Regions from separate parts of the Paracidovorax avenae ATCC 19860 genome, predicted to be linked through region 1. Evidence: predicted binding sites of a transcription regulator. Region 1 holds the regulator's gene; the other holds the start of a gene.
What was found. Region 1 encodes FNR, which switches genes on or off when oxygen is low (the NO sensors DNR and NnrR bind a similar motif). Its sites were predicted from a motif close to TTGATNNNNATCAA; they were not measured.
Positions count from the first base shown of each region.

Region 2: ACAV_RS01845 (hemerythrin domain-containing protein) is a predicted target of FNR. The motif match lies at 13,074-13,087, and genes of this name have one in related genera.

Region 1 covers NC_015138.1:1,745,166-1,759,861, forward strand. Annotated here, with positions in the region: gene ccoN (cytochrome-c oxidase, cbb3-type subunit I) at 1-671, shown strand, start outside; gene ccoO (cytochrome-c oxidase, cbb3-type subunit II) at 689-1,318, shown strand; gene ACAV_RS07710 (CcoQ/FixQ family Cbb3-type cytochrome c oxidase assembly chaperone) at 1,331-1,510, shown strand; gene ccoP (cytochrome-c oxidase, cbb3-type subunit III) at 1,503-2,438, shown strand; gene ccoG (cytochrome c oxidase accessory protein CcoG) at 2,556-4,004, shown strand; gene ACAV_RS07725 (FixH family protein) at 4,096-4,380, shown strand; gene ACAV_RS07730 (hypothetical protein) at 4,465-4,752, shown strand; gene fnr (fumarate/nitrate reduction transcriptional regulator Fnr) at 5,038-5,757, opposite strand; gene hemN (oxygen-independent coproporphyrinogen III oxidase) at 5,974-7,356, shown strand; gene ACAV_RS07745 (sulfite exporter TauE/SafE family protein) at 7,386-8,177, shown strand; gene ACAV_RS07750 (cyclic di-GMP phosphodiesterase) at 8,229-9,578, shown strand; gene ACAV_RS07755 (putative bifunctional diguanylate cyclase/phosphodiesterase) at 9,575-11,644, shown strand; gene ACAV_RS07760 (cell division protein ZapA) at 11,943-12,401, opposite strand; gene ACAV_RS07765 (hypothetical protein) at 12,398-12,646, opposite strand; cobalamin riboswitch at 12,696-12,959, shown strand; gene ACAV_RS07770 (TonB-dependent receptor domain-containing protein) at 13,042-14,696, shown strand, end outside.
Region 2 covers NC_015138.1:422,228-436,923, reverse strand. Annotated here, with positions in the region: gene ACAV_RS01905 (glutamine amidotransferase) at 1-598, shown strand, start outside; gene ACAV_RS01900 (MarR family winged helix-turn-helix transcriptional regulator) at 729-1,226, shown strand; gene ACAV_RS01895 (efflux transporter outer membrane subunit) at 1,263-2,834, shown strand; gene ACAV_RS01890 (HlyD family secretion protein) at 2,910-4,172, shown strand; gene ACAV_RS01885 (DHA2 family efflux MFS transporter permease subunit) at 4,205-5,773, shown strand; gene ACAV_RS01880 (dienelactone hydrolase family protein) at 6,132-6,821, opposite strand; gene ACAV_RS01875 (SDR family oxidoreductase) at 6,958-7,707, shown strand; gene ACAV_RS01870 (MarC family protein) at 7,726-8,361, shown strand; gene ACAV_RS01865 (response regulator) at 8,364-9,047, shown strand; gene creC (two-component system sensor histidine kinase CreC) at 9,104-10,573, shown strand; gene creD (cell envelope integrity protein CreD) at 10,731-12,140, shown strand; gene ACAV_RS01850 (hypothetical protein) at 12,137-12,454, shown strand; gene ACAV_RS01845 (hemerythrin domain-containing protein) at 12,497-13,009, opposite strand; gene ACAV_RS01840 (hypothetical protein) at 13,214-13,792, opposite strand; gene ACAV_RS01835 (CsbD family protein) at 13,863-14,081, opposite strand; gene ACAV_RS01830 (phosphoadenosine phosphosulfate reductase domain-containing protein) at 14,316-14,696, opposite strand, start outside.

The DNA of each region.
Region 1 (14,696 bases):
GTCCCCACCACCTGCACTACACCGCGCTGCCCGACTGGACGCAGTCCGTGGGCATGGTGTTCTCGCTGATCCTGCTGGCGCCCAGCTGGGGCGGGATGATCAACGGGATCATGACCCTCTCGGGCGCCTGGCACAAGCTGCGCGACGATCCCATCCTGCGCTTCCTGATCGTGTCGCTGTCGTTCTACGGCATGGCCACGTTCGAGGGCCCGATGATGTCCATCAAGACGGTGAACGCCCTGAGCCACTACACCGACTGGACCGTGGGCCACGTGCACGCCGGCGCCCTCGGCTGGGTGGGCCTGATCACGATGGGCTCGCTCTACTACCTCGTGCCGCGCCTGTTCGGCCGCGAGAAGATGCACTCCATCAAGGCGATCGAGCTGCACTTCTGGATGGCCACCATCGGCATCGTGCTCTACATCGCCGCCATGTGGATCGCCGGCGTGATGCAGGGCCTGATGTGGCGCGCGGTAAATGCCGACGGCACGCTCACCTACACCTTCGTCGAGAGCGTGAAGGCCACCTATCCCTTCTACGTCATCCGCTTCGCCGGCGGCCTGCTCTACCTCGCGGGCATGGTGGTGATGGCCTGGAACGTGTGGAAGACCGCCATGGCCGGCCGCTCGGTCAAGGTGCAGATCCCGGCCGTGGCACCTGCCCACGCCTGAAACCCTGGAGCGCTTTCATGTCCGACAACACAACGACAAAAGCCGGCTTCTCCCACGAGAAGATCGAGACCAACAACTTCCTCATGATCGTGCTGATCGTGCTGGTGGTGGCCATCGGCGGCCTGGCGGAAATCGTGCCGCTGTTCTTCCAGAAGTCCACCACCGAGCCGGTCAACGGCGTGCAGCCCTACACGGCCACCCAGCTGCTGGGGCGCGACATCTACCTGCGCGAGGGCTGCTACAACTGCCACTCGCAGATGATCCGCCCGTTCCGCGCCGAGACGCTGCGCTATGGCCACTACTCCGTGGCCGGCGAGTTCGTCTATGACCACCCGTTCCAGTGGGGCAGCAAGCGCACGGGCCCCGACCTGCACCGCGTGGGCGGCAAGTACAGCGACGAATGGCACCGCATCCACCTGAACAACCCGCGCGACGTGGTGCCGGAGTCCAACATGCCCGCCTACTCCTGGCTGGAGAAAACCCCGGTGGACCCGTCCGTCGCCGCACCCCGCATGAAGGCGCTGCGCACCGTGGGCGTGCCCTACACCGACGAGCAGATCGCCGGTGCGGCCGAGGAGGTCAAGGGCAAGACCGAGCTGGACGTGCTGGTGGCCTACCTGCAGGTCATGGGCCGCGCGCTCAAGTAAGGGGAGACCGCCATGGACATCACCACCGTGCGCATCGCCGCGACGCTGATCTCGTTCGCCCTGTTCCTCGGAATCCTGGCCTGGACGTTCTCCCGCGGCAACCGGTCCCGGTTCGAGGAGGCGGCGCAGCTGCCGTTCACCGAGCCGGACGCTCCACTGAATTCTTTCGAGAACGAGAAGAACCATGAGTGACTTCACCCACAATTTCTGGTCGGTGTACGTCGTCGCACTGACCCTCGGCGGCATCGCCGGCTGTCTCATCCTGCTGTGGATCACCGCGCGCAAGAAGGTCGAGCCGCGCGCGGACAACACCACGGGCCACGTCTGGGACGGCGATCTCACCGAGATGGACAACCCGATGCCGCGCTGGTGGATGTGGCTGTTCGTCATCACCATCGTGTTCGGCCTGGGCTACCTGGCCGCCTATCCGGGCCTGGGACGCTTCAGCGGCCAGCTGGGCTGGTCGCAGCGCGGCGAGTACGAAAATGAAATGGCCAAGGCCCGTGCCGAACTGGAGCCGCTCTACGCGCGCTTCGCCGCGATGAGCACCGAGCAGGCCGCCGCCAGCCCCGAGGCCATGGCCATCGGCGAGCGCCTGTTCATGAACAACTGCGCACAGTGCCATGGCTCCGACGCGCGCGGCAGCAAGGGCTTCCCGAACCTGGCCGACAACGACTGGCTGCACGGCGGCGCACCCGCCAACATCCGCGAGACGATCGAGAAGGGCCGCATCGGCACCATGCCCCCCATGGCGGCGGCCGTCGGTTCGGCCGAGGACGTGCGCAACCTCGCGCACTACGTGCTGAGCCTGTCGGGCAGCCCGCACGATTCGCTGCGCGCCTCGCTGGGCAAGTCCAAGTTCACGGTGTGCGCGGCCTGCCATGGCATGGACGGCAAGGGCAACACCGCGCTGGGCGCGCCGAACCTGACCGACGACATCTGGCTCCACGGCTGGGGCGAGGGCGCCATCACCGCCATGATCAACAACGGCAAGGTGAACCAGATGCCCGCGCAGGCCGGCAAGCTCACCGATGCGCAGATCGGCGTGCTGACCGCCTACGTCTGGGGCCTGTCCAACAAGCCGGGCGCGAACACCGCCGCGGCGGCCCCGGCGAACTGAACCGAGGGACCGCATCCAGGGGCGCCGCCGGCCGGCGCGCCGCCCCTGACGGTCCCACGCGCAATCCCTGCTCCCACGACACGAGACCGCCGGCCCACAGAGCAAAGCAGAACCCACATGAAGCCCCCTGACGGACAGCCGCGCAAGGTCATCCCGATCGCCCCCGTTCCGGCGGACGGCGGATCGGCACAGGCCGAAGTCGTCTCCCTCTACGAAGCCCAGAAGAAGATCTACCCGAGGTCCATCGCCGGCGTGTTCGCGCGCTGGCGGTGGGCCATGGTCGCTTTCACGCAGCTGGTGTTCTACGGACTGCCGTGGCTGCAGTGGGGCGAGCGGCAGATGGTGCTGTTCGACCTGGGCGCGCGGCGCTTCTACCTCTTCGGCCTGGTGCTGTATCCGCAGGACTTCATCTACCTGACGGGCCTGCTCATCATCTCGGCGCTGTCGCTGTTCCTGTTCACCGCGGTGGCGGGCCGGCTCTGGTGCGGTTTTGCCTGCCCGCAGACCGTCTACACCGAGATGTTCATGTGGATCGAGCACAAGGTGGAAGGCGACCGCAGCGCGCGCCTGCGGCTCGACAACGGGCCCTGGACCTTCGAGAAGGTCCGCAAGAAGGCGCTCAAGCAGTTCCTCTGGATCGCGGTCGCGGCCTGGACGGGCTTCACCTTCGTGGGCTACTTCGTGCCCATCCGCGAGCTGGGCACCGAGTTGATGGCGCTGCAAGGCTCCTGGCAGCTCTTCTGGGTGGCGTTCTACAGCTTCGCCACCTACGGCAACGCCGGCTTCCTGCGCGAGCAGGTCTGCAAGTACATGTGTCCCTATGCGCGCTTCCAGAGCGCGATGTTCGACAAGGACACCCTCATTGTCACGTACGACGAGATCCGCGGCGAGCCGCGCGGCCCGCGCAACAAGTCGGTGGACCACCGGGCCAGGGGCCTGGGCGATTGCATCGATTGCACGCTGTGCGTGCAGGTCTGCCCCGTGGGCATCGACATCCGCAACGGCCTGCAGTACGAATGCATCGGCTGCGGCCTGTGCGTGGATGCGTGCAACACCGTGATGGACAAGATGAAGTACCCGCGCGGGCTCATCCGCTACTCCACGCAGAACGGCGTGGCGAACCGCTGGACGCAGTCGCAGATGCTGCGCCGCGTGCTGCGGCCGCGCGTGCTCATCTATACGGCGGTGCTGGTGGCGCTGTGCATCGGCATGCTCACGAGCCTGACGCTGCGCACGCCGCTCAAGGTGGACGTGGTGCGGGACCGTGCGGCGCTCTCGCGCATCGTCGCGGGCGGCCGGCTGGAGAACGTGTACAGCCTGCAAATCATGAACGCGACCGAGGCGCCGCAGCGCTACCGCATCGCGGCGTCCGGACTGGAAGGGCTGGCCGTCGCGTCGGAGGCCGAGGTGGAGATCGGCGCAGCGCAATCGCGCTGGGTGGCAGTGCGGCTGCAGATCCCGTACGGCTCGGCCGCGCCGGGCTCGCATCCGGTGGCCTTCGAGGTGCAGTCCCTGGAGACGAAGGCCCGCGTGAAAGAGAAATCCATCTTCCTCGTGCCGCGCTGAAGCGGCGAGGGCGGTTGGTGTTATTCAGTATGGCAGGCCCCTGCAACCCTGTGGTGTGATGGGGCCGTGGTGACGAAGGAAGGAGTTCGAGATGGCGCAAAAAACGACATCGGCCGCCGTGGCGGCCCAGCCCTGGTGGAAGTTCGGCCACGTGTGGATGGTGATCGCCGGGCCCGCGATCGTGGTGGTCGCCGGCACGACAACGGCATGGCTGGCCGTGCGGCAGCCTGATCCGGTGGTGGCGGAGGACTATTACCGCCAGGGCATCGAGATCAACCGCACGCTCGAGCGGGAGCGCGCGCGTGCCGCGGCCATGGAGCCGGCGATGAAGGCGCGCAACCACGCGGCCACGCCGGCAGGGGACCAGCCGCGCTGAGTACCGCGGCTGGCCTGGCGGGCACCGGAGCCCGATGTGTTCCGTTCGTTTTCGACACCGATGACTGCAAAGGAGGAGATCGCGATGAGAACCCAACGCTGGATGTGGATCGCCTGGCCCGCCTTCCTGGTGGCAGGACTGATCGAGATGGTGGTATTCGCCTTCGTGGACCCGGCCGCCCTGCACTGGTCCGACCAACCCCTCGCCCTCTCGCGCGAGGGCGTCTATACGGTGGCGTTCTTCGTGTTCTGGGCGCTGTGCATGCTCTCCAGCGCCCTCACCACGCTGCTGTCCATGTCGCCCTTCGAGCTCAACCGCTGCCCCGTTCCCACGGGCGAGCGCCCGATGGAGTGCGGCAAGTTTTCGCAGTGAGGGCGGGGCGGCTGTCAGCGCATGTGATGGCTTGCAGGCAAAAAGGCCGTCGTGGCGACAGGGGCCTGGCGGCTGCTTGGTGAGGGTTCTGGGTTTTCACGCAGAGCATTCGCGTAGCGCAAGGCCCACGAAGATACGCGGCCGTGCCGATCAGAAGGCCGCGGAGCAGGCCACGCCAGCAGACGCCGTGGAACCGGCTTCGCCGGGCCACTGGTGTCGTCCCCCTTCCCGCGGCGCGCAGCGCGGCGAGAGAAGGGGGAAGGCGCGCAGCGCCTCAGGGGGATGTCAGTTACAGGCTTGGCTATTGACGATCCGCTTGAGCGCATCCGGCTCGACGATGCGCACGTGCCGCTGCTTGACCTCGACGATGCCTTCCTCGACGAATTTCGAGAAGGTGCGGCTCACGGTTTCCAGCTTGAGGCCCAGGTAGCTGCCGATCTCCTCGCGCGTCATGCGCAGCACCAGTTCGGATTGCGAGAATCCCCGCGCATGCAGGCGCTGCACGAGGTTGAGCAGGAAGGCCGCGAGGCGTTCCTCGGCGCGCATGCTGCCCAGCAGCAGCATTACGCCGTGCTCGCGCACGATCTCGCGGCTCATGATCTTGTGGACGTGGTGCTGCAGGGCCGTGACTTCGCGCGACAGCTCCTCGATGCGTTCGAAGGGCATGACGCACACCTCGGCGTCCTCCAGCGCGACGGCGTCGCAGGTGTGGTGGTCGCTGACGATGCCGTCGAGCCCGATGATCTCGCCGGCCATCTGGAAGCCCGTCACCTGGTCGCGCCCGTCCTCGGTGGCCACGCAGGTCTTGAAGAAGCCCGTGCGGATGGCGAAGAGCGACGTGAAGGCCTCGCCGTTGCGGAACAGCGTGCCGCCGCGCTTGACCTTGCGGCGCGTGGCGACGATGTCATCGATGCGCTGCAGCTGCTGCTCGTTCAGGCCCAGCGGCATGCAGAGCTCGCGCAGGTTGCAGTTCGAGCAGGCGACCTTGATGGTGTGCGGATTCATGGATGAGCAGCCTTCCCTTCTGTGTTCTATCTCGCTGTGCATGCAGGCCAGCCACGGTGCGGACGCATGGCAGGAGCGCAGGCGTGCAGGAAGAATGTGGCGGGCGACTGTGATGCGTCAATTGTCGCAGCGACGCGCGTCCAAATGCTTGACCGGCGTCAAGGACACGGGCGCGGGACATGGGGCACATTGTGAATCGATAAGGAATTCCGCACCATGAACGCTGTGACTCCCGAGCTTTTGCGCCGCTTCGACGTGCCGGGCCCCCGCTATACCTCCTACCCGACCGCGGACCGGTTCGTGGAGGCCTTCGGCGCGGACGAGTACGTGCTGGCGCTGCAGCAGCGCCGCCTCGGCTCGGCCGCCAAGGCCGTGCCCCTCTCGCTATATGTGCACATCCCGTTCTGCGAATCGTTGTGCTATTACTGCGCGTGCAACAAGATCATCACGCGCCACCCCGAGCGCGCCGACGTGTACCTGCGCTACCTCAGCCGCGAGATCGATCTGCACATGGCGCACTGCGCGCCCGGCCATGCGGTGAGCCAGCTGCACATCGGCGGCGGCAGTCCCACCTTCCTGGGCGACGACGCGCTGCAGGAGCTGATGAACATGCTGCGCCGCAGCTTCACGCTCGTGCCCGGGGGGGAGTATTCCATCGAGGTCGATCCCCGCACGGTGGATGCCCAGCGGCTCGCGCGGCTGGCGGAGCTGGGCTTCAACCGGCTGAGCTTCGGCGTGCAGGATTTCGATCCGGCCGTGCAGAAGGCGGTACACCGCGTGCAGCCGGCCGAGCAGGTCTTCGCGCTGGTGCAGGAGGCGCGGCGGATCGGCTTCGAGTCCGTCAACGTGGACCTGATCTACGGCCTGCCGCGGCAGACGCCCGAGTCGTTCGACCGCACCCTGGCCCAGGTGTGCGAACTGCGGCCCGACCGCATCGCGCTCTATGCCTACGCCCACCTGCCCGAGCGCTTCAAGCCGCAGCGGCGCATCGTGTCGGCCGAGCTGCCGATGGCCTCCGCCAAGGTGTCGATGCTGTCGCGCTCGCTCAACGCCTTCCAGGAGGCGGGCTACGTGTACGTGGGCATGGACCACTTCGCGCTGCCGGGCGACGCGCTGGCCGTGGCCAAGCGGCAGGGCCGGCTGCACCGCAACTTCCAGGGCTATAGCACCCAGCCGGACTGCGACCTGATCGCGCTGGGCGTGTCCGCCATCGGCCGCATCGGCGCCACGTACAGCCAGAACGCCAAGACCCTGGACGAGTACTACGACCTCATCAACCAGGGCCGGCTGCCGGTGGTGCGCGGCCTCGCGCTGACGCGTGACGACCTCGTGCGCCGCTCCGTCATCATGGCCCTCATGTGCCAGGGCGAGGTGCTGTTCGAGCCGATGGAGCAGTCGTGGCTGATCGATTTCCGGCGGTATTTCGCCGCGGAAATCGAGGTGCTCGAAGGCATGGCCGGCGACGGCCTCGTCACGGTGGGCGAGGACGGCATCAGCGTGACGGAGATGGGCTGGTTCTTCGTGCGCGGCGTGGCCATGGTGTTCGACCGCTACCTGCAGGCGGACCGCAACCGCGCACGGTTCTCCCGGATCATCTGAGAGCCCTTTTCTTTCTTGCAGGAGCCGCCATGCCCGACGCACTGATCTGGACGGCCTTCGCCATGGGACTGGCGGGCGGGCCGCACTGCCTGGCGATGTGCGCGGCCCCCTGCGCCGCGATCGTGGGCGGGCCGCAGGGCGGCGGGGCGGCTGCCCTGGCGCCCCTGCGCCGGTACGGCTCCGTGCATGCCACGGCAGGGGCGCCCGCCGCCTGCGCCGCGCCGGCGGCGACCGGACCGGGCGGCCTGCTGCGCGGCGGCGCGGCGCGCACCGCGGTTTTCCACCTCGCCCGGATGGCCGGCTACGGGCTGGCCGGGGCCGCCGCGGCGCTGGCGATGGACCGACTGGCCTGGCTGACCCAGCAGTCCGCGGCCCTGCGGCCGGCGTGGACGCTGCTGCACGTGGGCATGCTGGCCTGGGGCATCCTGATGGCCCTGCAGGCGCGCCAGCCGGCCTGGGTGGAGCGGGCCGGCCGCGCGGTCTGGGCCCGCGTCGGCCCCGGCGTGCGCGCTCCAGGCGGCCTCGCGGTGGCCGGGCTGGCGTGGGCCCTGATGCCGTGCGGGCTGCTGTATTCGGCCCTGCTGGTGGCAGCGCTGGCCGGCAACCCGGCGCAGGGGGCCGCTGCGATGGCCGCATTCGGCGGCGGCGGCGCGCTCTGGCTGCTGGGTGGCGCCTGGGCCTGGCGGCGGCTCCGCTCACGGGTGGATGCTGCGCGCGCCACGTGGGGAACGCGGTTCGCCGGCGTGCTGCTGGCGGCCGTGGCCGCCTGGGCGCTCTGGATGGACGTGGGGCGCCAGGCACTGGAGCCCTGGTGTCGCTGAAGCGGTACATTTGTCGCGGACTCGGAAACAGCTGCTCACGAACTGGTGATAATGGTTTCGAATGAGAGGCGTTACGCGCCTCTCTTATTTCGTGACCTCCCCGTGAACTCCTCCCTCCTCATCGACGTCGCCCTGCTGCGCGTCGGCATGTACATCCAGCTGGAACTGGGATGGATGAACCATCCTTTTCCGGTGAGCAGCTTCCGGATCGCGTCCGGAGACCAGATCGCCACCCTGCAATCCCTGGGGCTGGAGCAGGTGCGATGGGTGCCAGGGCGCAGCGATGCCGCGGTGCGCGCGGCAATGGAGGCTCCCGCATCCGCGCCACCAGGTTCTGCGGAACCAGCCCCCATGTCCGGCGCCGGTTCCGGCACCCCATCGGGTGCCGAACCGGCGGGTGTGCTCCATGCGCGCCTGGAGGCCCAGCGCCGCGCCCTGGCCCGCTGCGACGAGCAGTTCGCGCGGGCCACGCGGGTGTACGAGCGCCTGGCGCTGCACGTGGAGCAGGATCCGGCCGAGGCGCGCAAGGCCACCGAGTCCCTGGTCCGCGGCTGCGTGGACGAACTCATGGCCCACGGCGATTCCGCGGTCCGCCTGCTGTCGGAGCGGGCCGGCACGCGCGCCGCGCTGCATTCCGTCAACGTGGCGGTATTGTCCCTGCTGCTGGGCAAGTCGCTGGGAATGCGCGGGGACGACCTCGGTGACCTGGGCATCGCGGCGCTGCTGCACGACCTGGGCAAGATCTCCCTGCCGCCGCACGTCGCCCAGCCCAGCGCCGCGCTGGGCCCGGCCGACCAGGCCCTCTACGAGGCGCACGTGGGCGAATCCGTGGTATTGGCACAGCGCATGGGCCTGGGCCGGGCGGTGGTCTCGGCCATCGCCCAGCACCACGAACGGGCCGATGGCGGCGGTTTCCCGCTCGGGCTGCGGGGGACCGACCTGGGCCGGGCGGGCCAGGTGCTCGCGCTGGTGAACCACTATGACCGGCTGTGCAACCCATTGCGCGGCGCGGCCCCGCTGACGCCGCACGAGGCGCTGTCCGTGCTGTTCGCCCAGCACAAGTCCCGTTTCGACGCCCAGGTGCTGCAGTGCTTCATCCGGCTGATGGGGGTGTACCCCGCGGGATCGATCGTGCAGCTCACCAATGAACGCTATGCCATCGTGGTGGCGGTGGATTCGGCCCGGCCGCTGCGGCCGCAGGTGATCGTGCACGACGGCAGCGTGCCGCGCGACGAGGCGCTGGTGCTCGACCTGGAGCGCTCGCCGGACCTGGGCATCCGCCGCAGCCTGCGCCCGGCGCAGTTGCCGCGCGACGCACTGGATTACCTGTCGCCGCGCAAGCGCATTTGCTACTTCTTCGAGAGGGCGCTGGTGGCGGGCCCGGACGAGGTGCCGCAGTGAACCGCCCTGGCATCGATGTCGCGTGGCGGTCGCTGTTCGCGGGCCTGCGCGAGGCGCTCTGGCTGGTCGATGCGCAGTCGCTGAACGTGGTGATGTGCAACCGGGCCGCGGCGGAACTGGCCGGCCGGCCGCAGGAAGCCATGGAAGGGCGGCCGGTGCACCTGCTGGCCTGCACGCCCGAGGATCTCGCGTTCTGGTCGCAGGACTTGGCCGGGCTGCGGGCGGGTATCCATTCGCATTCGGGCATGCTGCGCCCCGACGGCTCCCTCGTGCCGGTGGACCGCCGCGTCGCCGCCGTCGAGTCGCCGGAGGGCATGCCGCTGCTGGTGCTGGGCATGCTGGACCGCAGCGAGCAGGCATCCATACAGGGTGAACTGGAGAGGCTGCTCTCGGAGTTGCGGGCCACGCTCGACTCCGCCGCCGACGGTATGCTGGTCTGCGACATGGGGGGCCGGGTGCGGGCCTTCAACCAGCGCATGGCCTGGCTGTGGAACATGCCGGAAGACCTGCTCGTGCAGCGCGACGACGCGGCCGTGGAGGCGCACATGGCAGACCAGGTCATCGATGCCGATGCCTACCGCGCGCGGCTGCTGGGCATCGCGCAGTTCCCGGAGGAGGAGACTCTCGACATCCTGCACCTGCGCACGGGCACCGTGATCGAGCGCCGTTCGGTGCCGCAGATGAGCCAGGGCCGGCCCATGGGGCGCGTGTACTCCTTCCGCGACCTCACCCTGCAGCATGCCGCGCAAAAGCGCATCGAGCAGCTGGCATACAGCGACGTGCTCACCGGGCTGCCCAACCGCCTGCTGCTGTCGCGCTGCGTCGCCTCGGCGCTGGAAACCGCGCGCGCCCAGGGCGGCGGCTTCGCCATCCTGTTCATCGACCTCGACCGCTTCAAGATCATCAACGATTCGCTGGGGCATCTCTTCGGCGACCGGGTGCTGCAGCTCGTGGCGCAGCGCCTGCAGGGCTGCCTGCGGCAGAGCGACATGCTGTGCCGCCTGGGCGGCGACGAGTTCGTGCTCCACCTGGATGCGGGCGACGAATCCATGGCCGAGTCGGTGGCGCACCGCATCCTGGAGGACATGCGCCAGCCCTTCATGCTCGACGGCATGGGCTTTTCCATCCAGTGCAGCATCGGCATCGCGCTGCACCCCCGGGACGGCGAGACGCTGGACGACCTGATCAAGCAGGCGGACACCGCCATGTACCGGGTCAAGGAGCGCGGCCGGGGCAGCTACGGTTTCTACCAGCCGCAGATGAATGCCGACATGCTCTCGCGCATGCAGCTGGAGCATGCGATGCGGCAGGCGCTGGACCGCGGTGATTTCGCCGTCCACTACCAGCCGCAGGTGGCGATGGCCTCGGGCCGGGTGGTGGGCGCCGAGGCACTGCTGCGCTGGAACGATCCTGGCCTGGGTGCGGTGTCGCCGGGCGTCTTCATCCCGCTGGCGGAAGAGTCGGGCTACATCGTGACCCTGGGCGCCTGGGTGCTGGAGCAGGCGATCCGCGAGGCGGCCCGGTGGATGCAGGCCGGCACGCCCCTGGTGGTGGCGGTGAACGTGTCCGCGCTGGAGTTCCGGCAGTCCGGTTTCGTGGAGCGCCTCGTGTCGCTGCTGCGCAGCCACGGGCTGCCGGCGTCGCTGCTGGAGCTGGAGCTGACCGAGACCATCCTGCTGCAGGATGCCCAGGAAATGGCGCAGCGCCTCGCGGCCCTGGCCGAGTTGGGCGTGGGCCTGTCGATCGACGATTTCGGCACGGGCTATTCGAGCCTGGCCTATCTCAAGAAGCTCCACATCCACAAGCTCAAGATCGACCAGTCGTTCGTGCGCGGCCTGCCGGACGACGAGAGCGACCGGGCGATCATCGAGGCGATCGTGCACATCGGCCGGGCGCTGCGCATCCAGGTGGTGGCCGAGGGTGTCGAGACCCCGCAGCAGCGCGAGGCGCTGCAGGCCATGCAGTGCCACTACTTCCAGGGGTTCCTGGTGGCGCCGGGATTGCCCGCGGAGGACTTCCGAGCCCTGGTGGCGCGGGATGCACAGGGGAGCTGCGCCCCGGCATGAGCCCGCTGCGGCGGGCCGTGCCTGCAGGCACGGCCCGCAACGCAAAAGCGCCGCGGGGTTGCCGCGGCGCTCGGGGAAGAAGGTGTCCGCAGTAGCCGCCGGACCGTCATCCTGAACCGGGGGTTCAGGGGGGCGAGGGCAGCCAGGCGTTGGGTTCATCTGACGCGAGATGATCACGCTCACCGGGCAATGTACCAAGCCCTTGCTCATGGAGCATTGGTTCAAGGAAATATAAAGCCCGGCGGCACTGCAGACGCCCCCATTGTAGGCGCGCAAATCGCCCTTTGGAAGTGCAGGGTCAGGCCGGCCGTCCGTCCTCGCCCAGCGCATGGTCCAGGCGCCGCAGCAGCGCCTGCAGCGCGTCGCCGTCCGGTGCCTCGCCGTCGGCCAGCAGGCTGCGCTGGGCAGGTCCGTCGGCGGCCGGCGCGGGGCCAGCCGGAGCCGCCTGCGCATCCGCTGCCGCGTACGTATCCGCGGCGGCGTACCCATCCGCCGAAGGGGGAAGGCCCGGGGGCTCCTGCGCGGCCGGCGCCTCGGCGGGCGAGGCTGCCGCACGGGCCTGGTCGGCCAGTTCGAAGGCCAGATTCAGGGCCGCCAGCACGGCGATGCGCTCGCGCGCGCGCACCTTGCCGGCATCGCGGATGCGGACCATGGCCGCATCCACGCGCTCGACCGCCTGCAGCAGCCGTTCCTGCTGGCCTTCCGGACAGGCGAGGCGGTAGCTCTGCTGCATGATCTGCACTTCGATCTGGTTCATTCGGCCTCCTTGGGCAGGTCGGTCGGGGTGGCCGGGGCATCGGCCGGCGGGGGCGGCATTTTCTCCAGCAGCGCGTCGATGCGCGTGCGGGCCGTGTTCAGGCGCGACCGGAGCGAGTCGCGCTCCTGCGTGAGCGAGACCACCTGGGCGGTGAGCAGGGCGTTGGCGCGCTGCAGCTCGGCGTGGCGCACGAGCAGCCGCTCCACGCGCTCGGTGATCTGGTCGAGGGGGGAGGGTGAATCCATGCACGGATTGTAGGGTTGGGGCCGGGCGGGGGAATATGTATCGAAACGTCCTAGAATCCGCTGCGTTGGTGCCAGCGGCCTGGTTCACAGGCCGCGGTTCAACGGGAAGCAGGGAGGCGCCGTCCGCCACGGACGCGCCGTGCCTGCGCTGCCCCCGCAACGGTCCGTGGAAAGAAAGCTGCCCGCCCCTTCCGGCGGGGCGGCTTTCGCCGCCTCCTGCACATAGCCACTGGGTGCCTTGAACAAGCGCCTGGGAAGGCGCAGGAGCGTGTCGTCCACCAGCCCGGATACCGGCCAACACGGAGGCCGTGCCCAGAGCCATCAGCCTGGGCGCGGCCGTGTCGCCCAATGCCGGCGGGGAGGCCGGCGCGGGCTCGTTTTCTGCGATCGCTTCCATGCATTCTCCGATTCCCCGCTTCCGCGGCGCCGCCGGCGCACGTGCTGCCTTTCCGTTCCTCCATGCGCCTGCCACGCTGGTCCTGCTCGCCACGGGCATGGCGCTGGCCCCGGCAGCGCATGCCGCCACCGCCGCCCCGATGGGCGAGGTCGTGGTGACCGCCAACCGCACGCCCCAGCCCCTGGCCGATCTCGTGGCCGACGTCTCCATCGTGGACCGCGACACCATCGAGGCCAGCGGTGCCACGGGTCTCGCCGACGTGCTGGCCCGCGTCCCGGGTATCGAGATTTCGCGCAACGGCGGGCCGGGAACGACGACCAGCGTCTACCTGCGCGGCGCGGAGCAGCGCTTCACGGCCGTCTATATCGATGGCGTGCGCGTGGATTCGCAAACCACGGGCGGTGCGCCCTGGGAGGCGATCCCGCTGGGCCTCATCGACCGCATCGAGGTGCTGCGCGGGCCGGCCGCCGCGGTGTACGGCTCGGACGCCGTGGGCGGCGTGATCCAGATCTTCACGCGCAAGGGCGAGGGCCCGGCGCAACCCTACGTGGGCATCGGCGCCGGCAGCCATGGCACCTACAAGGCCGAGGCCGGCGTGAGCGGCTCGGCGGGCGAGGGCCGCGCGGTGGACTACGCGCTGGGCTTCGAGCGCGAGATCAGCGACGGCTTCAACGCACGGCCCATCGCGGGCCAGAACCCCGACAAGGACGGCCTGCGCCGCTCCGCCGTGAACGCACGCGTGGGCCTGCAGATCGATCCGCGCCAGCGCCTCGAAGGCACGCTGCTGGGCGCCGACACCAACGCAGGCTACGACACCACGCCCCTGGGCAACGACGACCGCGCCCTGCATCGCATGCATGCGCTGGGGCTGAACTGGCGGGCGCAATGGAGCGACCGCTACACCACCCGCCTGTCGGTCACGGATTCGCGCGAGCGCTACGAGACGCGCCCCTCGCCCTACACCGCCGATACGCGCCTGCGTGGCTACCTGTTCCAGAACGAGTGGCGCGAGGGTGCGCACCTCTTCACCGCCGCGCTGGAGCGCCGCGAGGACCAGCTGCGCAACGGTGGCCTCGATGGCGACCGTTCGCAGGACGCGCTGGCGCTGGGCTACGGCTTCACCGCCGGCCCGCATGCGTTGCAGATCAACGCACGCCATGATTCGGACAGCGAGTTCGGGGGCCACAACACCGGCAGCATCGCCTATGGCTATGCGATCACGCCGCAATGGCGGGCCACGGCATCGGCCGGCACCGCGTTCCGCGCCCCCACGCTCTACCAGCGTTTCAGCCCTTACGGCGTCGCGTCGCTGAAGCCGGAAGAGGGCCGCAACGTGGAACTGGGGCTGCGCTGGGCGCAGGGTGCGAGCAGCGCGTCCGTGGTGGCCTACCGCAACCGCGTGAAGAACCTCATCGTCTTCGGCGAGGCCGGCCCGTGCCAGGATGAGTTCGGCTGCTATGCCAACGCGGGCCGGGCGAAGTACGAGGGCGTGACGCTGTCCGCGCAGCACACCCTGGGCGGCGTGCAGCTGCGCGCATCCGTGGACCTGCAGAACCACCGCGACGACACCACCGGCCGCCAGTTGCCCCGCCGTGCCAGGCGCCACGCGACGCTGGGTGCCGACACGCGCATCGCCGGCTGGACGGTGGGCTC
Region 2 (14,696 bases), 1.3 Mb from region 1:
GGGCGAAAGCATGCCCGACCCCGATGCCGTCTCCGGCGTGGTGGTGACCGGGTCACATGCGATGGTCACGGACCAGGCGCCCTGGAGCGAAACGCTGGGCGGCTGGCTGGCCCGCGCCGTGGCGGCGCAGACGCCCGTGCTGGGCATCTGCTATGGGCACCAATTGCTCGCGCACGCGCTGGGTGGCGAGGTGGCGGACCATCCCGGTGGGTGGGAAATCGGCACCGTGGAGGTCCACACGGCGCCCGACGCCGCGGGCGGCGACGCGCTTTTCGCCGGGCTGCCCGGCGCTTTCGGCGCCCAGGTGGTGCACCGGCAATCGGTGAGGCGGCTGCCAGCCGGCGCGGTGCGGCTCGCGGGCAATGCCTTCGAACCGCACCAGGCCTTCCGGGTCGGCCAGTGCGCGTGGGGGGTGCAATTCCATCCCGAATTCGTGCCGGACGCGATGCGCGGCTACATCGATGCGCTGTCGGCCGATGTGCGGCAGGCCGGCCGCGATCCGGAAGCCTTGCGCGGCCATGTCCGCGCGACACCCGAAGCCTGCGGGCTGCTGGAGCGGTTCGCCCGTTTCTGCCTGAGCAGTCGCCAGGCAGGCTGATCTTTACCGATTCCCTCCCGCAGCCGGCGAGAGGAAAAGTCTTCCCCGCTACCCGGACACACACAGGCCGATCAGACCGCATCGCAATCAAAGACTTGACATTATTTGACCAGTCAATTAATGTCGCGACATGCATTCAACCCGCGACGCCAAGCCCCACGTCAACCCCGAGCTGATCGAGCAGAGCATCGGCTACCAGATGCGCCGCATCGTCAACCTGATGGGCAGCGAGGTGGATCGCCGCGTGGAGCCCCTGGGGCTGACCGACGCGCAATGGCGGCCCCTGCTGCGCATCTTCCTGGCCTCAGGCCAGGAAAGCACGGTCGCAGCCCTGGCGCGCGTCTGCCAGCTGGATGCCGGCGGCATGACGCGGCTGCTGGACCGGCTGGAAGCCAAGGGCCTGTGCCGCCGCGAGCGCTCGCAGGAAGACCGCCGCGTGGTCAACCTCGCACTGACCGAAGAAGGCCACGCCGCCGCAGCCCAGTTGCCCGAAATGCTGCAGGACCTCCAGCGCACGGCCCTGCACGGCTTCAGCGATGCGGAAGCCGCCGCGCTGCGCCGCTACCTGGCCCGCATCTACGAGAACCTGGCCACGCGGCTCACGCCGCCGCCGGACGCCACCCAGTAAGCCGTCCCGCCCCTTTTCCCGAGAGCACGACACAACATGAAAAACCTCCTGGCTCCCTCCACCCCCGCGGCGACGATGCCGCACGTGCAACCGGCCGGAGACGCCGCAGGGCCTCGCTGGCAGGCGGTGGCGCTGTACGTCGGCACCCTGGCCTTCGCGCTGCTGGGGCTGACGGCCTGCGCGGACATGTCCGGCATCGCCCCCCAGGCCCGGATGCGCGACGCAGCCTCGCTGGGCCTTGCTGCACAGGCCCAGGGCACGGCGGATGCCGCACGGGCCTTCGCCGATCCGGCCGTGGCATCCGACTGGTGGCGCGGCTTCGGCGATGCGCAGCTGGATGCACTCATCGACCAGGCCCTGTCCCGGAGCCCCAACCTGAAGCTCGCCGAAGCGCGCATCGCCCGGGCACAGGCCTTCACGGAAGCCACGCGCGCTGCAGACCGCCCACAGGTCAATGGCAGCCTGGACGCCAACCGGCAGCGCTACAGCGCCAATTCCATCTATCCGCCTCCGCTGGGCGGCAGCACGGAAAACAGCGCCACGGGCCGCCTCACGGGCAGCTGGGAGCTGGACTTCTTCGGCAAGAACCGCGCGGCCATCGACGCCGCGGTGGGCAGCGCCAATGCAGCCATCGCCGACGCGCAGGCCGCGCGGGTGCTGTTGGCGTCCAACGTGGTGCGGCAGTACGTGGAACTCGCACGGGTGCAGGACCAGCTCGGCGTGGCACAGCGCACCCTGGAGCAACGCACCCAGACCCTGTCGCTGGTGCGCGACCGCGTGGCGGCCGGCCTGGACACGCGGCTGGAAGAGCGCCAGAGCGAAGGCAGCCTGCCCGAGGCGCGCCAGCAGATCGAGGCGCTGCGCGAGCAGGCGGCCATGGCGCGCAATGCGCTGGACGCACTGGTGGGGCAACCCGGAGCGGCGCAGGCCCTGGTGCCGCCGCCGCTGACGTCCCTGCATGCCATCGCCCTGCCCGCCGCGCTGCCCGCGGACCTGCTGGGCCGGCGTGCGGACATCGCCGCCGCGCGCTGGCGCGTGGAAGCCGCAACGCAGGACGTGGCCGTGGCGAAGGCGCAGTTCTATCCCAACGTGAGCCTCACGGCCTTCGTGGGCCTGGCCTCGCTGGGGCTGGACAACTTCGTCAAGGGCGGCAGCCGGGAATGGGGCGTGGGCCCGGCCATCCGGCTGCCGATCTTCGAGGCGGGCCGGCTGCGCGCCAACCTGCGCGGCAAGGCCGCCGACGTGGATGCCGCCGTCGAGAGCTACAACGCCACCCTGCTGGATGCGCTGCATGAAGCGGCCGACCAGATCGCCTCGGCACGCTCCATCGACCAGCAGGCGGCCGAGCAGCGCGAAGCGCAGGCCTCCGCCGAGAGCGCCTACGCCATCGCCCAGCAGCGCTACCGGGCCGGCCTGGGCAACTACCTGAACGTGCTCACCGCCGAGACCAGCGTGCTGCAGCAGCGCCGCCAGGCCGTGGATCTTGCGGCCCGCCGCCTGGACAACCAGGCCCGCCTGGCGCGCGCACTGGGGGGTGGCTATGCCGCGCAGGCCCCCATCCTGGCAGCGGGCACGCAGGCACCCGGCGCATCCGGCTCCGCGCACTGACCTTTCCGCTCCCTTTATCCGCCTCCTTTTTCCCTTGCCGCGCGGACGATGGCCGTCCCGCGGGGAGACATCACCATGAACGCACCCCAGAACGCTTCCGCCCCCTCCAACGCCCCGGCAAACGCACAGGACGCCAAGGCCCGCCGCCGCAAGACCCTCGTGGCCCTCGCCGCCGTGGTCGTCGTGGCCGGCGCGGGGTGGGGCCTGTACGACTGGCTCGTCCTGAGCCACTACGAGAGCACCGACAACGCCTACGTACAGGGCAACGTCATCCAGATCACGCCGCAGACGGGCGGCACGGTCATGTCCATCATGGCCGACGACACCGACTTCGTGAAGGCCGGCGCACCGCTGGTGCAGCTGGACCCGGCCGATGCCCGCGTGGCGCTGGCGCAGGCCGAGGCGGGCCTGGCCCAGGCCGTGCGGCAGGCGCGCACCGTGTACGTGAACAACGGCTCGCTGAACGCGCAGATCACGCTGCGCCAGGCCGAGGTCACCAAGGCAAGGTCGGACGTGGCACGCGCCCAGGAAGACCTGAAGCGCCGGCAGTCCCTCTCGGGCAACGGCGCCGTCTCCAAGGAGGAGCTGCAGCACGCGCAAAACCAGGTGGACGCGGCCCGTTCGGCCCTGGCCGCCGCGCAGGCCGGCGTCGAAGCCGCACGTGAACAGCTGACCAGCAACCAGTCGCTCACCCAGGGCGTGCCGGTGCAGGAAAACCCCAACGTGCTCGCCGCTGCAGCGAAGGTGCGCGAAGCCTATCTTGCCGAGCGCCGCACGGCCCTGCCCGCTCCGGTGGACGGCTATGTCGCCAAGCGCACGGTGCAGCTCGGCCAGCGCGTGGCGCCCGGCGCTCCGCTCATGACCATCGTGCCGCTCAGCCACGTCTGGGTGGACGCGAACTTCAAGGAAAACCAGCTGCGCAACCTGCGCCTGGGCCAGTCCGCCACGCTCACGGCGGACCTCTACGGCAGCAAGGTGGAATACACGGGCAAGGTCGTCGGGCTGGGCGTGGGCACGGGCGCGGCGTTCGCACTGCTGCCCGCGCAGAACGCCACCGGCAACTGGATCAAGGTGGTGCAGCGCGTGCCCGTGCGCATCGCCCTGGACGCCGAGCAGCTCAAGGACCATCCGCTGCGCGTGGGCCTGTCCATGGACGTTACGGTCAACACCCAGGACCGCGCAGGCGCACTGCTGGCGGATGCGCCGCGTGCCGAGGCAGTGGCGCAGACGGCCGTGTATGCCGGCCTCGACAAGGGTGCCGACGAAGAAGTGGCCCGCATCATCGCAGCCAATGCAGGACCGGCCGCCCGCGCCACCGGCCGGACGCAGGCCCACTGACCGCGGCGGCGCCCTCCCCTTTCGGAGCCTCCATGTCCTCTCCTTCCCACACTCCGCCCCTGGCGCCGCCGCCGCTCGAAGGCAGCGCGCGCATGTGGGGCACGCTGGCCCTCTCGGCGGCCACGTTCATGAACGTGCTGGACACGTCGATCGCCAACGTGTCGCTGCCCGCCATCGCGGGCGACCTGGGCGTGAGCCCCACGCAGGGAACCTGGGTCATCACCAGCTTCGCGGTGGCCAACGCCATCGCGGTGCCGCTCACCGGCTGGCTGTCGCAGCGCTTCGGGCAGGTGCGCCTGTTCGTGGCCAGCGTGACGCTCTTCGTCATCGCATCGCTGCTGTGCGGGCTGGCGCCCAACATGGCCACGCTCATCGCCTTCCGCGCGCTGCAGGGCTTCGTGGCCGGGCCGATGATCCCGCTGTCGCAGTCGCTGCTGCTCTCCAGCTACCCCAAGGCGCTGGCCGGGCTGGCCATGGCGATGTGGTCGATGACCACGCTCATCGCGCCGGTCATGGGGCCGCTGCTGGGCGGCTGGATCACGGACAACATGACCTGGCCGTGGATCTTCTACATCAACGTGCCGGTGGGCATCGTGGCGGTGCTCGTGACCTGGGGCATCTTCCACAAGCGCGAGTCCGAGCGGCGCGCGCTGCCGATCGACTCCGTCGGCCTGGCCCTGCTCGTCATCTGGGTGGCGGCGATGCAGGTGATGCTGGACATCGGCAAGGAGCATGACTGGTTCGCCTCGCCCTGGGTGGTGGCCTGCTGTGTGGTGGCCGTGGTGGGCTTCATCACCTTCATGGTCTGGGAGCGCGGCGAGGAGCATCCGGTGGTGGACCTGTCGCTCTTCAAGATCCGCAACTTCTGGGCCGGCGCGCTGGCTACCTCGGTGGGCTACGGCCTGTTCTTCGGCAACGTGGTGCTGCTGCCGCTCTGGCTGCAGCAGTACATGGGCTACACGGCCACGCAGGCGGGCATGGTGATGGCACCCGTGGGCCTGCTGGCGCTGGTGCTGTCGCCGGTGGTGGGCAAGAACATCGCCAAGGTGGACCCGCGCCGCTTCGCGACCTTCGCCTTCCTGGTGTTCGCGCTGGTGCTGTGGATGCGCTCGCGGTTCAACACGCAGGCGGACCTGGCGACCATCATGGTGCCCACCATCATCCAGGGCATCGCCATGGCGTTCTTCTTCATCCCGCTGGTGACGCTCACGCTGTCGGAGATCGCTCCGGCGCGCATCCCTTCGGCCTCGGGGCTGTCGAACTTCATGCGGATCACGGCCGGCGCGATCGGCACCTCGGTCTCGACCACGCTGTGGGAGCGGCGCGCCACGCTGCACCATGCGCAGCTCACCGAAGGACTGCAGCAGGGCGGCGTGGCCGTCACGCAGACACTGCAGGGGTTGCAGGCAGGCGGTCTGACGGCAGAGCAGGCGCTCGCGCAGGTCGAGCGGCTGGTGAACCAGCAGGCCTTCATGCTGGCGGCCAACGACATCTTCTATGCGTCGGCCGTGCTGTTCCTGCTGCTGATCCCGCTGGTCTGGCTGGCCCACCCGGTGCGCGCCAGTGCGGGCAGCGCCGATGCGGCGGCCGGGGCGCACTGACTGGGAAACACCCCCCTGAGCGGCTGCGCTGCTCGGTGCTGCCTCCAGAGGCGGCTGCCCTTCGTGCACGTCCAAGCCTGCGCAGGCAGGCTTGGAACCGCAGAACTCAGCCCCCGCTCTCGCCATGCTGCGCATGGCGGGCAGGGCGGAGTGAGGACCGCGGCTCCATGCCCGCCTGCGCGGGCATGGACGGGACGAACGCCCCTCGGCTCTGGCGAGGTGCTGGACGCCTGTGGCCTGGCAAAGCCAGTTCCACGGCGCCTGCTGGCTTGGCCTGCTCCGCGGCCTTCGGATGGGTAACGCTTCGTCGGTTTCAAAGGCCGGAGGGCGGGCCTCTAGAGCTTTTTCCGGCGGCAGCTCAGCCCAGGTGCTTCGCGAAGAACGCCAGCGTGCGTTCGCGCGCCAGGTCTGCCGAGGGCGCGTCGTAGGAGCCGCGCTGGTCGCAGTTGAAGCCGTGGTCGGCCTCGTAGATGTAGGCTTCCACCTCCGGATGCGCCTTGCGGAAGGCCTCCACGCCTTCCAGCGGGATGTAGTGGTCGCGCTTGCCGAAGTGTGCGATCACCGGGCAGCGCGGGGTGCGGGCCACTTCCTGGTCGCCCGTGATGCCGCCACCGTAATAGACGGCCGCGGCCGACAGGCCACGGAGTGCGCACGCTGCCCGCCAGGACAGCAGGCCGCCCCAGCAGTAGCCCACGATACCGACCTTGCCGCCGCTCTGCTGCGCCGCGTGGTCGATGGCGGCCTGGATGTCGGGCAGCACGCCCGCGCCGGGCAGCGCCTCCACCTGCTGCTTCAGGCCGAAACCTTCCTTCATGTCATCGTCGGTGTAGCCCAGCTCCACGCCGGGCTTCACGCGCGCGAAGGTGGCAGGCGCCACCGCGAGGTAGCCCGCGGCCGCATAGCGGTCGGCCACGGAGCGGATGTGCGAATTGACGCCGAAGATCTCCTGCAGGACCACCACGGCGCCGCGCGCACGGCCTTCGGGCTGCGCCACCCAGGCCGGCACCTTGAAACCATCGGCCGAGGCCAGATCCACGAAACTGCCCATGTTTGTCACTCCTTCGATATTGGACGGGTTGAACGCCCCCCGGGGGAGGGGCGGCGGAATCGATCGCAGCGGCATGCCCGCGCCGGGCACGGCAGTGCTGTAATCGCGCCACGGCATTCTTGCAGGAGACGCACCCATGGACAAAAAAGTGGTTTTGGTGACGGGAGGCAGCCGGGGCATCGGCGCCGCCACCGCCCGGCTGGCCGCGCGGCGCGGCTGGGCCGTGGCGGTGAACTATGCGCGCGACGCCGCCGCGGCCGGGCGCGTGGTCGATGCCATCCGGGCGGAAGGCGGCGAAGCCGTGGCCATCCAGGCGGACGTGGCCGACGAATCGCAGGTCGTGGCGCTGTTCGAGGCGGTGGACAGGCAGTGGGGCCGGCTGTCGGCCCTGGTGAACAATGCCGGCGTGGTGGACGTGCCTGCACGCGTGTCCGAGATGAGCGGCGAGCGGCTGCGGCGCATGTTCGACATCAATGTCCTGGGCAGCTTTTACTGCGCGCGCGAGGCCGTGCGGCGCATGGGCCTGCAGCGCGGCGGCCAGGGCGGCAGCATCGTCAATGTTTCCAGCGCCGCCGCCCGGCTGGGTGCCGCCCACCAGTACGTGGACTATGCGGCAGCCAAGGGCGCCATCGACGTGCTCACGGTGGGCCTCGCGCGCGAAGTGGCGGCGGAAGGCATCCGCGTGAACGCGGTGCGGCCCGGGCTGATCGATACCGAGATCCACGCGAGCGGCGGATTGCCCGACCGCGTGCGCGACCTCGCCCATCAGGTGCCCATGGGCCGGGGAGGCACGCCGGAAGAGGTGGCCGAATCCATCGTCTGGCTGCTGTCGGACGCCGCGAGCTACACCACCATGAGCCTGCTGGACGTCTCCGGCGGCCGCTGAACCGGACACCGACATCCCATGGACCTCAAGCCCCTCATCACCCTGCTGGCCATCGTGAACCCGCTGGCCATCGTGCCCTTCTTCATTCACTACACCGACGGGTTCTCGCCGCGGCAGCGGCAGCGCACCATCCAGGTGGCGGCCTTCAGCGCGTTCTGCGTCATCGCGGCCTGCGCGCTGCTGGGCCTGCAGATCCTGGAGTTCTTCAACATCTCGCTGCAGAGCTTCCAGGTGGGCGGCGGCATGCTGCTGCTCATCAGCGCGATGAACATGCTCAATGCCCAGCCCGCGGAAGCGAAACCGCACACGCACGAGCTGGAGGAAGGCGCCGAGAAGGCCGCCCAGGGCGACAGCATCGCCGTGGTGCCGCTCACGATCCCGCTGCTCACCGGGCCGGCGAGCATGTCCACGGTAGTGATCTACGCCGACCGGGCACAGACCTTCTGGCAGCACCTGGCACTGGTGGGCTACGGCGTGGTCATCGCCCTGGCCACGGCGGTGTGCTTCGCGCTCGCCGACCCGATCGCGCGCGTGCTGGGCAAGACGGGCATCAACGTGATGACGCGGCTCATGGGCCTGATTCTGGCGGCTCTGGCGGTCGAGGTGATGGCCGACGGGCTGGGCAAGCTCTTCCCCGTGCTGGTGGCGCGCTGACCATGGCGGCCCGCCTGCTGCTCGTGGAGGACGACCCGGCCATCGCGCGCACCGTGGCCTACGCCCTGGAACGCGACGGCCTGGCCGTGAGCCACAGCCTGCTGCTGGGCGATGCCCGCGGCCTGCTGCGCGCCCACCGCTTCGACCTGCTGGTGCTGGACGTGGGCCTGCCGGACGGCAGCGGCCTCGATCTGCTGCGCGAACTGCGGCAACAGGGCAGCGTCCTGCCCGTGCTCATGCTCAGCGCCCACGGGGAGGAGATCGACCGCGTGCTGGGACTGGAGCTCGGCGCCGACGACTACCTGCCCAAGCCCTTCAGCCCGCGCGAACTGGCCGCGCGGGCCAGGGCCCTGCTGCGCCGCGCCGCCGTGCCCGCGGCGGCATCGCCCCCCGCGGCGGCCGGCCCCTTCCATGACGACGCCGCCGGCCAGCGCATGCACCTGCACGGGCGCCCGCTGGCGCTCACGCGCCGGGAATACCGCCTGCTGTCCCAGCTGCTCGCGGGTGCGGGCCGCATCCACACGCGCGATGCCCTGCTGGCAGGTGCCTGGGGCGGCGACAGCGAGAGCACCGACCGCACCGTGGACACGCACATCAAGACCCTGCGCGCCAAGCTGCGCGAGGCCGACCCGTCGCGCGAGTACATCCACACCCACCGGGGCATGGGCTATTCACTAGAGGTATGAAGCTCCCCGTGATGCGCGTCGCGCCACCCCCCTTCCGCTGGCAAGGAAATTGACCCATGCGCCTCGGATTGCGGCTGCTTTTCGCGTTCTTCCTCATCAACGGCATCGCGGCGTTCTTCGTGCTGCGGGTGTTCACGGCCGAGATCAAGCCCAGCGTGAGGGAGGTGATGGAGGACATGATGGTGGATACCGCCAACCTGCTGGCGGAGCTGGCGAGCGACGATCTCGCGAGCGGGCGCCTGGCGGCGGGCGCGCAGGGCGCATCCGGCGCGCCGGAGAGCGATTTCGCGCGCCACGTGCGGCGCTACGCGAGCCGGCCGGTCGATGCCTCCATCTGGGGGCTGTCCAAGCAGACGCTGGATTTCCGCATCTACGTGACGGATGCCCGCGGGCGCGTGGTCTTCGATACCGAGCGGCGCGCCGTGGGCGACGACTATTCGCAGTGGCGCGACGTGGCCCGCACGCTGCGCGGTGAGTACGGCGCCCGCGCCACGCGCGACGTGCAGACCGACGACACCAGCGGCGTGATGTATGTGGCCGCGCCGATCTGGATCGATGGCGCCCCTGGCAGCGAACGGCGGATCGGCGGCGTGCTCACCGTCGCCAAGCCGACGCGCACGGTGCAGCGATTCATCGACCGCGCCGAACGCAAGGTGCTGCAGGGCGGATTGCTGCTGCTCGCGCTCTCCGCGGCCGTGGGTGTGGCCGTCACGGTGTGGACCGTGTGGCATGTGCGCCGCCTGCGCGACTATGCCCTCAGCGTGCAGGCACCGGGCGACGGGGGCGGGCCACCGCCCGCCGTGCCGCGGGTGCCCGGTGAACTCGGCGATCTCGCGCGCGCCATGGACCACATGCGCGAACGCCTCGCAGGCCGCGACTACATCGAAGGCTACGTTCGTGCCCTGACCCACGAACTCAAGAGCCCCGTGGCCGCCATCCGCGGCGCGGGAGAGCTGCTGCAGGACGATCTGCCCGGGGATGACCGCCGGCAGTTCGCGGCCCAGGTGGTGGACCAGAGCGAGCGCCTGCAGCGCCTCATCGACCGGCTGCTGGAGCTGAGCAAGCTGGAGCAGCGCCAGCACGCCGAGGCCGGCGCCGCACCGGTGCCACTGCGCGATTGCGCCGAGGCGGCCCTGCACCAGTGCGAGGCGCGGGCCTCCCAACGCAGGGTGCGCCTGCAGCTGGAAGGGGACGGAGGAAGCGGCCCATGGGAGGCAGAACTCATCACCCTGGCCCTGGGCAACCTCATCGACAACGCCATCGACTTCTCGCCCGAAGGCGGCACCGTGCGCGTGGTGCTGGACGGCGCCACGGCCTCCGTGCAGGACGAAGGACCGGGCGTGCCGGGCTATGCCCTGCCCCGGCTGGGCGAGCGCTTCTTCACCACCGCGCGACCCGACGGCACGCGCAGCGGCTCGGGCCTGGGGCTGGCGATCGTGAAACGGGTCATGGCGCTGCACGGGGGGCGGCTCGACATGGCCAGCACCGCCCGCGGGCTGCGGGCGACACTGGTACTGCCCGGCTGACGATCATCCCCGGGGGGCACAGGCCTGCGGCTCGCACCGAGCCAGGTCGGGCGGGCGGCGGGGCACGCCACTTCACGCTCGCCTCACACACCTCATTTCCCGCTCACACCCGGAGCCGAGACTGCCCCTCCATCACCACTCGCCGGAGGAGCACCTCTTGAAACACCCCTTTCTCACTAAAGCCGTGGCGCTCGTCGCGGTCACCCTGCTGCTGCTCTTCGGGCTCGGCATGATCGAAGACATCGTGCGCGACCGGCAGCACTACCGCAGCGAAGCCACCCGCAGCGTGGCCCAGAGCCTGGCCGGTCCGCAGACGCTGCTGGGGCCGATGCTTCACAGCGCCTGCGTGGAAACCTGGGATACCGTGACCGGCAAGGGGGAGGAGCGCCGCACGACCGAGCAGCGGCGCGAATTCCTGCTCACGGCCATGCCCGAATCGCTGCAGGTGCGGTCGGGCGCCGCGATGCAACAGCTCTCGCGCGGCCTGCACCAGGTCAACGCCTATACCCTCCAGGCCCATGTCACCGCGCGCTGGGCCACGCTCGCGGACCTGCGGCCGCACGCCACCGTGGAGGGATCGCGCATGCAGTGCGGTGCCCCCATCCTCATGCTGGCCGTGGGCGATGCACGCGGCATACGCGCCGCACGGGTGGAGGTGGACGGGCAACCGCTGGCGCTCAAGCCCGGCACCTTCCACCCCACCTATACGCGCGGCCTGCACACGCCGCTGCCGGAAGCGCTCCGCGGGCGCGGCGAGCCCCTGGTCGCCTCCGTGGATCTCGAGCTGGTGGGTACCGAGCAGCTTTCGGTGGTACCCCTGGGCGGCACGACCGACGTGCAGCTGCAGAGCAGCTGGCCCCATCCGTCGTTCGGTGGCCGCTTCCTGCCGTCGGAGCGCGCGCTCGGCGACGATGGATTCACGGCACGCTGGCACCTCTCCGCGCTGGCCACCACCGCTCAGCAGGATATTGCCGCCAACCGGCGGCTGTGCGACCTGACAGGCGATCCTGCGCCCTACCAGCCACCGGGAACGGCCGAGGCGGGCTGCGCCGATGTGTTCGGCGTCTCCTTCATCGAGCCCGTCAATCCGTATTCACTCTCCGACCGCGCCACGAAATACGGCGTGCTGTTCATCGCGCTCACCTTCGTGGCCGTGGGCCTGTTCGAGTTGCTGCAGCGGCTGCGGGTGCATCCGGTGCAGTACCTGCTGGCAGGCAGCGCCCTGTGCAGCTTCTTCCTGCTGCTGGTGAGCCTGTCCGAGCATCTACCCTTCGGCACGGCCTACGCGGCGGCGGCCGGCGCCTGCGTATTGCTGCTGACCTACTATGCCTGCCACATGCTGCGCAGCGTGCGGCGCGGCCTGCCGTTCGGCGCGGGCATCGCCCTGCTCTACGGCCTGCTCTATCTGCTGCTGCAGCTGGAGCAGACGGCGCTGGTGGTGGGGTCTCTGGCGCTGTTCGCGGTACTGGCGTTCGTGATGGTGGCCACGCGCAAGATGGACTGGTATGCGCTGTCTGCCGCGGGCCGGGGCGCGTCTTCAGCAGGCCGGGCGGAGATCACGCCATGACCCAGGCCAGACCGTATTCCGGCTCGCCCAGCAGCACGGACTGGTCCGGCTTCCTGTCGGCGCAGGGCACTGCGCAGGCATCGGCAGTTCCGGCGCTGCTGCGTCCGGCGGAGGCCGCCCGGCTCGCGCGCTACCGGGACCAGTTGCTGGCGGCCTGGGATGCGAGGGACCGGGACGCGCTGCATATCGCCAAGCAGGCCGTGCTGCGAACCGCGTGTGCCTCCCGGGGAGCGACTCCCGCCTTCATGCGAGCGATAAGGCAACTCGCCTGGCGCATGGCCGCCCTGCGGCTGGCAAGGTCGCGCACGGAGTGACCGGCCAGGACAGCAGGCTTTCCGTGGGAACACGCCGGGGCGTCAAGCCGCGATCGCGGCGGCCGGGGCTTCGGCCTCGACCAGTTCGCTGGAGCAGGCCCCTCCGCAGCCCTGGATGGGAGTCTCGGGCAGAGCATCCGGCGCATGTACCTGGCCGCTGACGGGGTCGTAGCCCACGCGGCGCAGGTGCAAGGCCAGCGCGGCATCCATGGTCTGGGTGTGCTGGGGGAACCATACCGCCAGCTCTCCAGCCATGTGGCGCAGCACGGCAGGCTCGCCTGCCTCGGCGCGTGCCGTGCCCTCGCCCATCACCTGCAGCACCACTTTGTGCTGCAGGCTGTGGCAGTTGCCCGAGGCGAAGCGGGTGGCGGCCATCCAGGCGTCTTCGCGTGCGAAGTGCCCGGTGGTGTGGGCCACGAGCGCACGCCACGCGGGCAGCAGCGCCTCGTCGTCCGCCTGTTCGACGGCGGCCAGCAACGCGACGAATTCCTCGTGCGTTTCATCCATCAGGGGCAGGTCCAGCGCGAGACCCTCCGACCATTGCAGTGCGGCCATGCATCTCTCCAATCCTTGGCTTGCGGTGAGCGATGCAGCTTAGGCGCAGCCCCGGCCGGGAGATTTGATGCAGGTCAGCCTTCGGGCCGCCGGGCAGGCATGGCCTCCCCCGGCATGGACACAAAAAAAGGCCGAAGCCCCCGTCAGGAGACCTCGGCCCACAGAGGGCCATGGCGTGGCGTGCCATGGCTCCCACCAGTACGCTTACTGGTTGTACATGCGCTTGGCGTCGGCAACGCACTTGTCCTTGGCGTCGCCGCTCATGGTGTCGCAACGCTCCTTGGCGGCCTTGTAGTCGGCTTCACGCTTTTCATGGGCGGCGTCCTTCTTGGCCTCAGCCACCTGTGCGCCCTTCTCGGCAGCGGTGTCGGCGGGCTTGGTCTCGGCACGGGCCACCTTGGCGTCCTCCTTGGCCTTCACGTGGGCGGCCTTGGCATCCTTCTGGCAGACGTTCTTGGCATCGCCCTTCAGGTCGTCGCACTTTTCCTTGGCCACGTCGTAGGCGGCGTCGGCACGGGCTTCGGCGACCTTGTAGGTGTTCTTGTCGCTGGGCTTGTACTGGGCTTCCAGCTCGGCCTTGGCGATCTTCTCATTGCCCTTGGCTTCCTTCTGGCAGACATCCTTGGCGTTGCCGGTCAGGCCGTCGCACTTGGCCTTGGCGGCCTTGTAGTCGGCGGAGATGCGGTCATTGGCTGCCTTGTGTTCTTCCTTGGTCATGGCCATGCCGGAAGTGGCGAGCAGACCGGCGACGGCCAGGGCGAGCAGATTGCGTGCGTGCTTCATTGTTTTCTCCTCAAGTCAGTGAAGGGGATGGTTTCAGAAAATGCGGTGAGAGAGCAGGAGTCCGAACGGATCACTTGTCGAAACGGAAATCGGGGTGGCGGTCCTGCCAGGCCTTGAGCTCCTTCTCGGCGGCATCGCGGGCGAGACCCTGGCGCTCCTGCAGCTTGCCCAGGAACTGGTCGCGCTTGCCGGCGACCACGTCGAGATCGTCATCGGTCAGCTTGCCCCACTGCTCCTTGATCTTTCCGGTGAATTGCTTCCAGTTGCCCTTGATGGTGTCTTCGTTCATGGACGTGTCCTCTCTTCTGGGTGTCTCGCTCCGCCATCCACTCCGGTACGGGGTGGAACCCTTGCGGGATGCGATGGAGGCACTGTAAAAGTCGGCCCGGCACGGTCGCGTAGGCACGGGGGGTGAGGCCGCGTCAGCCCAGGACTACTGGCAGCGTGAGCACCCAGCCATAAAAAAAGGGCATGCAAGCACGCCCTTGGGGATGGAGAGGGGCGCCTGGAGCGGCGCGCCCGGTCAATGGGCCAGGTGCAGGCCGCACTCGCGGTTGTCTTCGCCCTTGGTCGGATCCACGTAATCGAAATTGTTGGGCAGGCCGTGCGCCTGGCAGTATTCGTACAGGTCCTTGGAACTCCAGTGGAGCAGCGGAGCGACCTTGACGAGGCCGTCGGGGTTGAGGCTCACCGGATCCATCTGCGCCCGCACGGCCGTGTCGGTGGCGCGCAGGGCCGTGAACCAGACCTTGGGGGCGGTCTCGCGCAGGGCCCGCGCGAAGGGCTCGAGCTTGACCTCCTGCGTGAACGCGGCGTGGCGGGGGTCATCCAGTGCGGGCGTGGGACCGTCCACCGCTTCGCGGTGGGCTCGCGAGCGCAGCGGCAGGTAGATGCGCAGGTTGAG